Regions from separate parts of the Paenibacillus sp. FSL W8-0426 genome, predicted to be linked through region 2. Evidence: a T-box and tRNA genes for the amino acid it is inferred to sense, from the RefSeq annotation. Region 2 holds a T-box; the other regions hold tRNA genes.
The links. A T-box is a leader RNA that pairs with one kind of tRNA and senses whether it is charged. The one in region 2 lies ahead of tyrS (tyrosine--tRNA ligase), so its partner is inferred to be a tRNA-Tyr.
Positions count from the first base shown of each region.

Region 1: it has a tRNA-Tyr gene. The T-box ahead of tyrS (tyrosine--tRNA ligase) is inferred to sense a tRNA for this amino acid. The anticodon was not compared.
Region 3: it has a tRNA-Tyr gene. The T-box ahead of tyrS (tyrosine--tRNA ligase) is inferred to sense a tRNA for this amino acid. The anticodon was not compared.

Region 1 covers NZ_CP150203.1:5,863,724-5,866,974, reverse strand. The annotation lists rRNA gene MKY59_RS26595 (23S ribosomal RNA) at 1-513, shown strand, start outside; tRNA gene MKY59_RS26590 (tRNA-Asn) at 632-707, shown strand; tRNA gene MKY59_RS26585 (tRNA-Ser) at 711-799, shown strand; tRNA gene MKY59_RS26580 (tRNA-Glu) at 819-890, shown strand; tRNA gene MKY59_RS26575 (tRNA-Val) at 953-1,028, shown strand; tRNA gene MKY59_RS26570 (tRNA-Met) at 1,045-1,118, shown strand; tRNA gene MKY59_RS26565 (tRNA-Asp) at 1,146-1,223, shown strand; tRNA gene MKY59_RS26560 (tRNA-Phe) at 1,318-1,393, shown strand; tRNA gene MKY59_RS26555 (tRNA-Thr) at 1,415-1,490, shown strand; tRNA gene MKY59_RS26550 (tRNA-Tyr) at 1,495-1,580, shown strand; tRNA gene MKY59_RS26545 (tRNA-Trp) at 1,589-1,662, shown strand; tRNA gene MKY59_RS26540 (tRNA-His) at 1,687-1,759, shown strand; tRNA gene MKY59_RS26535 (tRNA-Gln) at 1,766-1,840, shown strand; tRNA gene MKY59_RS26530 (tRNA-Gly) at 1,847-1,921, shown strand; tRNA gene MKY59_RS26525 (tRNA-Cys) at 1,931-2,004, shown strand; tRNA gene MKY59_RS26520 (tRNA-Leu) at 2,013-2,091, shown strand; gene MKY59_RS26515 (methyltransferase domain-containing protein) at 2,281-3,108, shown strand.
Region 2 covers NZ_CP150203.1:4,142,881-4,146,131, forward strand. The annotation lists gene MKY59_RS18420 (ABC transporter permease subunit) at 1-54, opposite strand, end outside; gene tyrS (tyrosine--tRNA ligase) at 476-1,738, opposite strand; T-box leader at 1,875-2,101, opposite strand; gene MKY59_RS18430 (DUF4375 domain-containing protein) at 2,184-2,747, opposite strand; gene MKY59_RS18435 (YdiU family protein) at 2,922-3,251, opposite strand, start outside.
Region 3 covers NZ_CP150203.1:403,461-406,711, forward strand. The annotation lists rRNA gene MKY59_RS01865 (23S ribosomal RNA) at 1-762, shown strand, start outside; rRNA gene rrf (5S ribosomal RNA) at 838-954, shown strand; tRNA gene MKY59_RS01875 (tRNA-Ile) at 994-1,070, shown strand; tRNA gene MKY59_RS01880 (tRNA-Ala) at 1,105-1,180, shown strand; tRNA gene MKY59_RS01885 (tRNA-Glu) at 1,190-1,261, shown strand; tRNA gene MKY59_RS01890 (tRNA-Val) at 1,282-1,357, shown strand; tRNA gene MKY59_RS01895 (tRNA-Thr) at 1,363-1,438, shown strand; tRNA gene MKY59_RS01900 (tRNA-Asp) at 1,449-1,526, shown strand; tRNA gene MKY59_RS01905 (tRNA-Phe) at 1,714-1,786, shown strand; tRNA gene MKY59_RS01910 (tRNA-Tyr) at 1,798-1,883, shown strand; tRNA gene MKY59_RS01915 (tRNA-Trp) at 1,893-1,966, shown strand; tRNA gene MKY59_RS01920 (tRNA-Lys) at 1,984-2,059, shown strand; tRNA gene MKY59_RS01925 (tRNA-Leu) at 2,070-2,157, shown strand; tRNA gene MKY59_RS01930 (tRNA-Gly) at 2,165-2,239, shown strand; tRNA gene MKY59_RS01935 (tRNA-Arg) at 2,245-2,321, shown strand; tRNA gene MKY59_RS01940 (tRNA-Leu) at 2,335-2,413, shown strand; tRNA gene MKY59_RS01945 (tRNA-Pro) at 2,420-2,493, shown strand; tRNA gene MKY59_RS01950 (tRNA-Gly) at 2,507-2,577, shown strand; gene cdaS (sporulation-specific diadenylate cyclase CdaS) at 3,230-3,251, shown strand, end outside.

The DNA.
Region 1 (3,251 bases), 1.7 Mb from region 2:
GTCGGGCTTAGTGATCCGGTGGTACCGCATGGAAGGGCCATCGCTCAACGGATAAAAGCTACCCTGGGGATAACAGGCTTATCTCCCCCAAGAGTCCACATCGACGGGGAGGTTTGGCACCTCGATGTCGGCTCATCGCATCCTGGGGCTGAAGTAGGTCCCAAGGGTTGGGCTGTTCGCCCATTAAAGCGGTACGCGAGCTGGGTTCAGAACGTCGTGAGACAGTTCGGTCCCTATCTGTCGTGGGCGTAGGAAATTTGAGAGGAGCTGTCCTTAGTACGAGAGGACCGGGATGGACGTACCGCTGGTGTACCAGTTGTTCCGCCAGGAGCACCGCTGGGTAGCTATGTACGGACGGGATAAGCGCTGAAAGCATCTAAGCGTGAAGCCCCCCTCAAGATGAGATTTCCCAGTATGTAAGACCCCTTGAAGACGACGAGGTAGATAGGCTGGGGGTGGAAGTGCAGCAATGCATGGAGCTGACCAGTACTAATCGGTCGAGGGCTTATCCAAAAAATGCAGGTTCTAAGTCGCAGATTTCGTTTCGAATCCAGTTTTCAGAGAGCAATCTCTGAGTGAAAAACGGGTACATCAGTTGATGTGCGGATCGTTTTTCAATACAAAACAATATTCCCTGATAGCTCAGTTGGTAGAGCACTCGACTGTTAATCGAGTTGTCACAGGTTCGAGTCCTGTTCGGGGAGCCATATGGAGAGGTGTCCGAGTTGGCCGAAGGAGCACGATTGGAAATCGTGTAGGCGCCAAAAGCGTCTCGAGGGTTCGAATCCCTCTCTCTCCGTTCTGATTTTTAAATGCAAGGCCCGTTGGTCAAGGGGTTAAGACACCTCCCTTTCACGGAGGTAACAGGGGTTCGAATCCCCTACGGGTCATGTTTATCCAAAAGACTTGATTTTATCATTGATTATATGATATGATCATAAATGTCTTGTTCGGAGGCTTAGCTCAGCTGGGAGAGCATCTGCCTTACAAGCAGAGGGTCGGGGGTTCGAACCCCTCAGCCTCCACCATATACTTTTTTAACGACGCGGGGTGGAGCAGCCCGGTAGCTCGTCGGGCTCATAACCCGAAGGCCGCAGGTTCAAATCCTGCCCCCGCAATTGAACTTATTTTAAATAAGGGATCTTGGAACCGTGGTGTAGTTGGCCTAACATGCCTGCCTGTCACGCAGGAGATCGCGGGTTCGAATCCCGTCGGTTCCGCCATTTTCTTTCAAACATTGAGGAAGCTGTTCACTAAATCTGCTGTAAGGCACTGACGCCTGGATAAAGTGCAACGTTTCAAGATTAACTTTATTATGGCTCGGTAGCTCAGTCGGTAGAGCAGAGGACTGAAAATCCTCGTGTCGGCGGTTCGATTCCGTCCCGAGCCACCATTGAATCTAATAATCGAATATGCCGGTGTAGCTCAATTGGTAGAGCAACTGACTTGTAATCAGTAGGTTGGGGGTTCAAGTCCTCTCGCCGGCACCATTGTGGAGGCTTAGCGAAGTGGCCAAACGCATCAGACTGTAAATCTGCTCCCGTACGGGTTCGGTGGTTCGAATCCATCAGCCTCCACCATTGCTTTTAGGGGCATAGTTTAAAGGTAGAACAGCGGTCTCCAAAACCGTTAGTGTGGGTTCAATTCCTGCTGCCCCTGCCAATTCTTTATTAATTATGTATTATGGCGATCGTGGCGAAGTGGTTAACGCACCGGTTTGTGGATCCGGCATTCGGGGGTTCAATTCCCCTCGATCGCCCTCTAGTGGGGATTAGCCAAGCGGTAAGGCAACGGACTTTGACTCCGTCATGCATAGGTTCAAATCCTATATCCCCAGCCATTATTTGCGGACGTGGCTCAGCGGTAGAGCATCGCCTTGCCAAGGCGAGGGTCGCGGGTTCGATTCCCGTCGTCCGCTCCAATAGAATATGGCGCCATAGCCAAGTGGTAAGGCACAGCTCTGCAAAAGCTTTATCCCCAGTTCGAATCTGGGTGGCGCCTCCAGTAAATATGCCGGCGTGGCGGAATGGCAGACGCGCTCGACTCAAAATCGAGTGGGAAACCGTGGAGGTTCGAGTCCTCTCGCCGGTATTCAGTATTAAGAAAACAGTCCAGTAGAGATTACATCTAATGGGCTGTTTTTTTGTTTATCTATATGCTTACAAAATGAAATGATTAGGTGGGAGTACAGTGCCGGATTTGCATACAGAACACGATTATTCACAATTATTATTTGACCTATCTCTTTGGGAAGAAGCCTGGAGAAAGAGAAAGGCGTCCATGCCTCCCAGGAAAGGGAGCTATCCGTTCGATACGGAGGAAGCCTTTGAACGGTGGGCCAGAGAATACCACCATCAGTCGTTCACGGAAGAAGGCAAACAACGTTCTGGTCGCATTATGGGCTGGATTGAGAATCAGGGCGTCGAATATAAGGGGTTAACGATACTGGATGTCGGCGCCGCCTCAGGTGCGTTCAGCATACCATTCGCGGAAAAAGGAGCAACGGTTACTGCTGTTGAACCTTCGCATTTTCTGACCGCTTTGATGAAAGAAACCATTCCTGCCGAATTAAGATCCAGGATCGACATTGTGTCGGAACGTTTTGAGGAATTGTCCATTCAGGACAAAGGCTGGGAAAAGAAGTTCGATTTGGTGTTTGCCTCCATGTGTCCAGCCATGTCCGACTGGGAGACGGTGGAACAAGCCATCCTCTGCGCCAGGCAATATGTGTATATCAGCACGATGGCGGCTCCACGCGAGCACACCCTAATGGATGAGTTGAAAGAGGTGTTGGGGGTAAAATCGACATTCAGAGCAGGAGATATGGCATACATCCAACAGCTTCTATATTTGAAGGGATATTCTTATACGAGCATTATCACCAAAGAAACGACTACGTTGGAGATGCCGTTGGAGGATGTCGTGCATAAGCTGCCGGAATGGCTCAAAACGTACAAGCTGCCAACGGATGAACAGACTCTGCGACTTGCTGAAGAGCACATTAGAAAGACATTTCCGGATGGCGTCGTCACGTTTACGCGGGGAGGACGATTCGGAAAAATATTGATTCAACTCGATCAACCTCAGATGAAAACTGTACGGAAATAAGCATGAAGTTACGAGCGGTTGTTCATATAATAGTATGATCAGAAAAACCAAGAGGGGCAGTGGAAGCTGCCCCTTTTGCATGCATGGTTCCGAGGTATACCTTGTACCCTTTCACGAAATGGATTCTCCCCATAAATAACAGA
Region 2 (3,251 bases):
CCAGTTTTTCCAGACCTTCTTCCATCGTTTCTTGTTGATCTTGGCCCTGTTCAGGACCTCCTGCCGATGGATCGGATTGACTTCCTGCACGCCGGATCGCCTCCTTCTGTTTACATGTCAGCTTTGCTTGCGCACCTTCATGTTAACGATAGTGGATCATGCTTTTTTTCGTAAACATGTGATTTTAGCGCATCCCCCACCCTTGATGCATCAACGCTTCCCGTCGTTGCGGCATCATTTTGACCATTGGTGAATGTGTTGTTTTCGCGCAAAAGGAAGCGGTTACAATTTTCCGAAGTGGAAAAATGGCAATTGAAAGAATGCGGAGTTGTTGATCTAGATGGCGATGATTTTACATTGCGCCGATAATAATGAACGTATAGCGACAGGTTATATCACATAAACAAAACATGAATAAGACGTAACAAAGGCCATGTTCCCAATGGAACATGGCCTCAGCACATGCATCGAATGCTTACCCTTGCAGCTTCACAAGGCTGTAATTCTTTTTGCCTTTGCGGATAATGATAAACTTGCCGCCGATGGCATGCTCTGCCGAAATGGTGAAGTCGAGCTCGGTTACTTTCTCCCCGTTCATGGAGATGGCACCCTTCGTGATGTCTTCGCGGGCTTGGCGTTTGGATGGCTCCAGGCCCAGATCCACAAGCCAGTCAACGATGTTTTTCGCCTCGCCGTTGGTTTCGAACGTTGGCATTTCCTTAAAGCCTTGCTCGATCTCGTCCGCTGTCAGCGAGCGAATGTCGCCGCTGAACAATGCGGCGGTAATGCGCTTGGCTTGTTCCAGCATTTCTTCGCCATGCACGAAACGGGTCATTTCTTCGGCAAGCGCCTTTTGCGCCTCGCGTTTGTGCGGCTCGGTTTCCACTTTTTCCGCCAACGCTTCGATTTCTTCTTTGGACAAGAACGTAAAGTATTTCAAGTATTTGATGACGTCGCGATCATCGGTATTCGCCCAGAACTGGTAGAATTCGAACGGCGTCGTTTTGTTTGGATCCAGCCAGATCGAGCCCCCGGCCGATTTGCCGAATTTCGTTCCGTCCGCTTTGAGCATCAGCGGGATGGTCAAACCAAACGCTTTGGCATCAGGGCCTTCTTTTTTGCGGATCAGGTCAAGACCGCTTGTAATGTTGCCCCATTGGTCGGAACCGCCGATTTGCAACTGCACGTCTTCGTTCTGGAACAAATGCAGGTAATCGAGCGATTGCAGGATCTGGTACGAGAATTCCGTGAAGGAGATGCCGCCTTCCAGTCTGCTCGCCACGACATCCTTCGCAAGCATCGTGTTCAGGTTGAAGTTTTTGCCGTAGTCGCGCAGAAATTCGATCACATTGATTTTGTGCGTCCAGTCGTAGTTGTTCACCAGGCGTACCTGATTGTCGCCTTCCGTAATGAACAATTTTTTCATCTGTGCCGTCAAGGCGTTTACGTTCTCCTGCACCTGTTCCAGCGTTTGCAAGGAACGTTCGGACTGGCGCCCGCTCGGGTCGCCGATCGTGCCGGTTGCGCCGCCGATCAGAATGACCGGACGATGCCCTGCTAATTGGAAACGCTTGAGCATCATGAACGGAATAAGATGTCCGATATGCATGCTGTCGCCGGTAGGGTCAACGCCGCAGTACAGCGAAATGGATTTCGATTCGACCAGCTCGCGCAGGCCCTCCGCATCCGTTTGCTGGTTAATGGCATCGCGCCATTGCAGTTCGTCCAAAATATTCAACACAAACAACCCCTTTTCTAAAGTTAAAGAAATCATGAATACGCGTGATGAAGACACACTGCGCAGAACTTTGCCACGGCAAGCTACCTGTCCATGGCCAAAAAACAAAAAAATCGCCACCCGGTCTGCACGCAGACACAGGGACGATTGAATAACCGTGGTACCACCCAGTTTGCATGAACAGCCCGACGTTGCACGCTGCCCATACCACTTATGACGAAATAACGTTCGCCAAACCCGCTTGGCATTACCCAAGATACTCCAGAGTGTACTTCGCAGTCCTTGTATGTGTCAGGTTCCATCAACCCCTGACTTTCTGGAAACAGGGACAAAGCTGCTACTGCGCTCCTTCAACGTAATTCATGTTTCAGATTATAGACAGTATATCCGAACGTTTGAACGTTTGCAAGCCGTTTTCCTCAATGGAATGTTGCCATACCAAGTATTATGGAACAGCGATTTTCAACGTTCTGGCGTAATGTTCATACGCCTTGGGGGCAATTTGGCTTTCTCCGTTCCAGAACTCTTGATCCAGCGTATCCAACTGCTGCTCCTCCTGGTCCGTCAGAAACCGGGGGATATCCCACAGTTCCGTCAGGCGTTCATCGTTCTCCAGATGTCGGATGCAATCGAAACAAGCGTTCACGTATGTTAGCTCGTCTGCGGCTCCGATCGTTTGCAGCGCACGAACCGCATGGACCAGCGCTTCCTCCCCCCAATTGCAAAAAAACTGCACAAAACCGCCGTTGAACACATCCGCCTCCAGCAGCCACAATGCGGCGATTTCCTGTTGTTCTGGCGTGAGGTCGCCCCATCCCCGTGCGGAGTTGTTTTTCAAGCTTACGAAAGCGATGGCATAGTCGTACCACAAATCATGTATATCGTTATTGTCCAACAGAATGATCCCTCCCCAATAGAGAACCACATCTTTATCGTCCAGTTGTCGTTCGTACACCTCGCTGCCCCGTTCATGGATGCGAACGACAAATCCCTGATCGGATACCTTCACACAAGGGGCGCCATCTTCCCGAAATGTCGAAAATCTGCGATTGACATAACCCTCCATCTGTTCACTAGGAAAGTCCGTGAAATCCGAATAACGCTAATACCTCCTCCCGGAACCGGGACAAGCTTCGCAGCTCTGGCAAACGGCTTCCTCCCTCCAAGCTATCCGCCTCGTTCGTTAGGTACCGCAGAACGTGCGATAGTTCGGGTCGCAAGCCATGGGTGCAGCGGCGTACTCCGCCTGTTCGGAACTATGGGCATAGGGATTCTTCAACACGGCAAGCAGCTTGTTCATCACGCTGTAATCGCCATGCTGCTCTGCGCGCTCCAACGCTTCCTCCACCCGATGATTGCGCGGAATGACCGCAGGATTGGTCTTGCTCATCTGTTCGCGCACGGCCTCCGGGCCCTGTTCCTGTCTCGCGAGTCTGGCTTGCCAGCGTGCATGCCAATTCGCAAATTCCGCATCGTCGCTCAGCCCATGACCGACCGCCTGCCCAAAGGTTAG
Region 3 (3,251 bases), 3.2 Mb from region 2:
TGAGAAGCATGAGCGCCAGCTTGTGTGGAGGCACCGTTGGGATACCACCCTGATCGTATCTAGGTTCTAACCTGGTGCCCTAATCGGGTACGGGGACAGTGTCAGGTGGGCAGTTTGACTGGGGCGGTCGCCTCCTAAAGAGTAACGGAGGCGCCCAAAGGTTCCCTCAGAATGGTTGGAAATCATTCGAAGAGTGCAAAGGCATAAGGGAGCTTGACTGCGAGACCTACAAGTCGAGCAGGGACGAAAGTCGGGCTTAGTGATCCGGTGGTACCGCATGGAAGGGCCATCGCTCAACGGATAAAAGCTACCCTGGGGATAACAGGCTTATCTCCCCCAAGAGTCCACATCGACGGGGAGGTTTGGCACCTCGATGTCGGCTCATCGCATCCTGGGGCTGAAGTAGGTCCCAAGGGTTGGGCTGTTCGCCCATTAAAGCGGTACGCGAGCTGGGTTCAGAACGTCGTGAGACAGTTCGGTCCCTATCTGTCGTGGGCGTAGGAAATTTGAGAGGAGCTGTCCTTAGTACGAGAGGACCGGGATGGACGTACCGCTGGTGTACCAGTTGTTCCGCCAGGAGCACCGCTGGGTAGCTATGTACGGACGGGATAAGCGCTGAAAGCATCTAAGCGTGAAGCCCCCCTCAAGATGAGATTTCCCAGTATGTAAGACCCCTTGAAGACGACGAGGTAGATAGGCTGGGGGTGGAAGTGCAGCAATGCATGGAGCTGACCAGTACTAATCGGTCGAGGGCTTATCCAAGAAATGCAGGTTCTAAGATCGCAAGTTTCGTTTCGAATCCAGTTTTCAGAGAGCAATCTCTGAACTGAAAAATCGTTTGGTGGCGATGGCGGAGGGGTTCCACACGTTCCCATCCCGAACACGACCGTTAAGCCCTCTAGCGCCGATGGTACTTGGACCGCAGGGTCCTGGGAGAGTAGGAAGTCGCCAAGCGAAACCCCTTAAGGGGCTTTTTTTTCGCCTTATTTGCTTGGGCCCTTAGCTCAGTTGGTTAGAGCGCACCTCTGATAAGGGTGAGGTCGGTGGTTCGAGTCCACCAGGGCCCACCATTTAACTTACAAATCAATAAATCCTACATATTATGGGGCCATAGCTCAGCTGGGAGAGCGCCTGCCTTGCAAGCAGGAGGTCAGCGGTTCGATCCCGCTTGGCTCCACCATTATATCAAGGCCCGTTGGTCAAGGGGTTAAGACACCTCCCTTTCACGGAGGTAACAGGGGTTCGAATCCCCTACGGGTCATAGCAACTTTCTAAGAATGTGGAGGCTTAGCTCAGCTGGGAGAGCATCTGCCTTACAAGCAGAGGGTCGGGGGTTCGATCCCCTCAGCCTCCACCATATACGCCGGTGTAGCTCAACTGGTAGAGCAACTGACTTGTAATCAGTAGGTTGGGGGTTCAAGTCCTCTCGCCGGCACCATTTAGTGCCTGGAACCGTGGTGTAGTTGGCCTAACATGCCTGCCTGTCACGCAGGAGATCGCGGGTTCGAATCCCGTCGGTTCCGCCACTTGAATATTCATCAGGGATGAGAATCCGTAAATGGGTTCGTCGAAGCATTCACTTCGAAAGCATAAGCTGCGCAGTCTCGAACGAAGTGAGAGTATCTCGTCGGTTCCGTCACTTTGAATATTCATCAGGGATGGCAATTCGGTATTGGGTTTGTCAATTCCGCTTTTATCTTTATAAACGAATATGGCTCGGTAGCTCAGTCGGTAGAGCAGAGGACTGAAAATCCTCGTGTCGGCGGTTCGATTCCGTCCCGAGCCACCTTATATTGTGGAGGCTTAGCGAAGTGGCCAAACGCATCAGACTGTAAATCTGCTCCCGTACGGGTTCGGTGGTTCGAATCCATCAGCCTCCACCATTATTTTATAGGGGCATAGTTTAAAGGTAGAACAGCGGTCTCCAAAACCGTTAGTGTGGGTTCAATTCCTGCTGCCCCTGCCAGAGAATTTTTTTAGTAAGAGCCATTAGCTCAGTTGGTAGAGCACCTGACTTTTAATCAGGGTGTCGAAGGTTCGAGTCCTTCATGGCTCACCAGTTATATTATGCGGTCGTGGCGGAATTGGCAGACGCGCACGGTTCAGGTCCGTGTGGGCTAACCCCCCGTGGAGGTTCGAGTCCTCTCGACCGCACCAATCATATGCGGACGTGGCTCAGCGGTAGAGCATCGCCTTGCCAAGGCGAGGGTCGCGGGTTCGATTCCCGTCGTCCGCTCCAAATATGCGCCCTTAGCTCAGCTGGATAGAGCGTTTGACTACGAATCAAAAGGTCGGGAGTTCGAATCTCTCAGGGCGCGCCATTTAATTAAATAAGCCGGTGTGGCGGAATGGCAGACGCGCTCGACTCAAAATCGAGTGGGAAACCGTGGAGGTTCGAGTCCTCTCACCGGTATGTTTTCGGGATGTAGCTCAGCTTGGTAGAGCACCTGGTTTGGGACCAGGGGGTCGCATGTTCAAATCGTGTCATCCCGATTTTTTATAGGATGCGGGTGTAGTTCAATGGTAGAACTCCAGCCTTCCAAGCTGGTAGCGTGGGTTCGATTCCCATCACCCGCTTAAACTTTTTTTGAGACCCTTGTGCGACAAGGGTTTTTTCTTTGCTTAAATTTCGACATACTGATCTCGAAGCAGCGTGCCCGCGGTATGCCGTATCCTCAATCCTCGGAGCGATGCCGACCAGGGAGGAATATTCAATTCCACATCCTAGATTTCGGTATCTGTACCGGCCCATCCACAGTTCTGATTTTCGCCCGATCCTCCTAAAGAGTGGAACAACATATTATAAACGCAAAAAGAAATGTAGAAGTATTTAAGAATGCCACGATTCCTGGAGGCGAAGCGCTCGATCCTGGAACCCCAATAGTAGTCCAATTCGTCGTCTCTTAATGGTCTGTTTTTAAATTAATGCAAGAAGGATCTGCTTCGCATTTAGACGAGCGGGTCCTTTTCTCGATCTTGTGTACGTTTGACAACCATAGACTTCGACCATCACCCAACTTATATTTAAAACACAAAAAAGCTTTTGCGCTGCAAGGGCTTTTTTTGTTGCTTATAAATGATGTTCCACGGCTGATGAAAGAGCCTTTACTACGATGGCAAACAGATTATGCAGCATTGCATAGATTGAATGGGCTTATGGGCACGTTAATGAACATTAGGTACCGTGAACGTTGGAAAGGATGAAGACATCACGAAGGAGGAACATTCCATGATCCATCGGCAGGCAGATT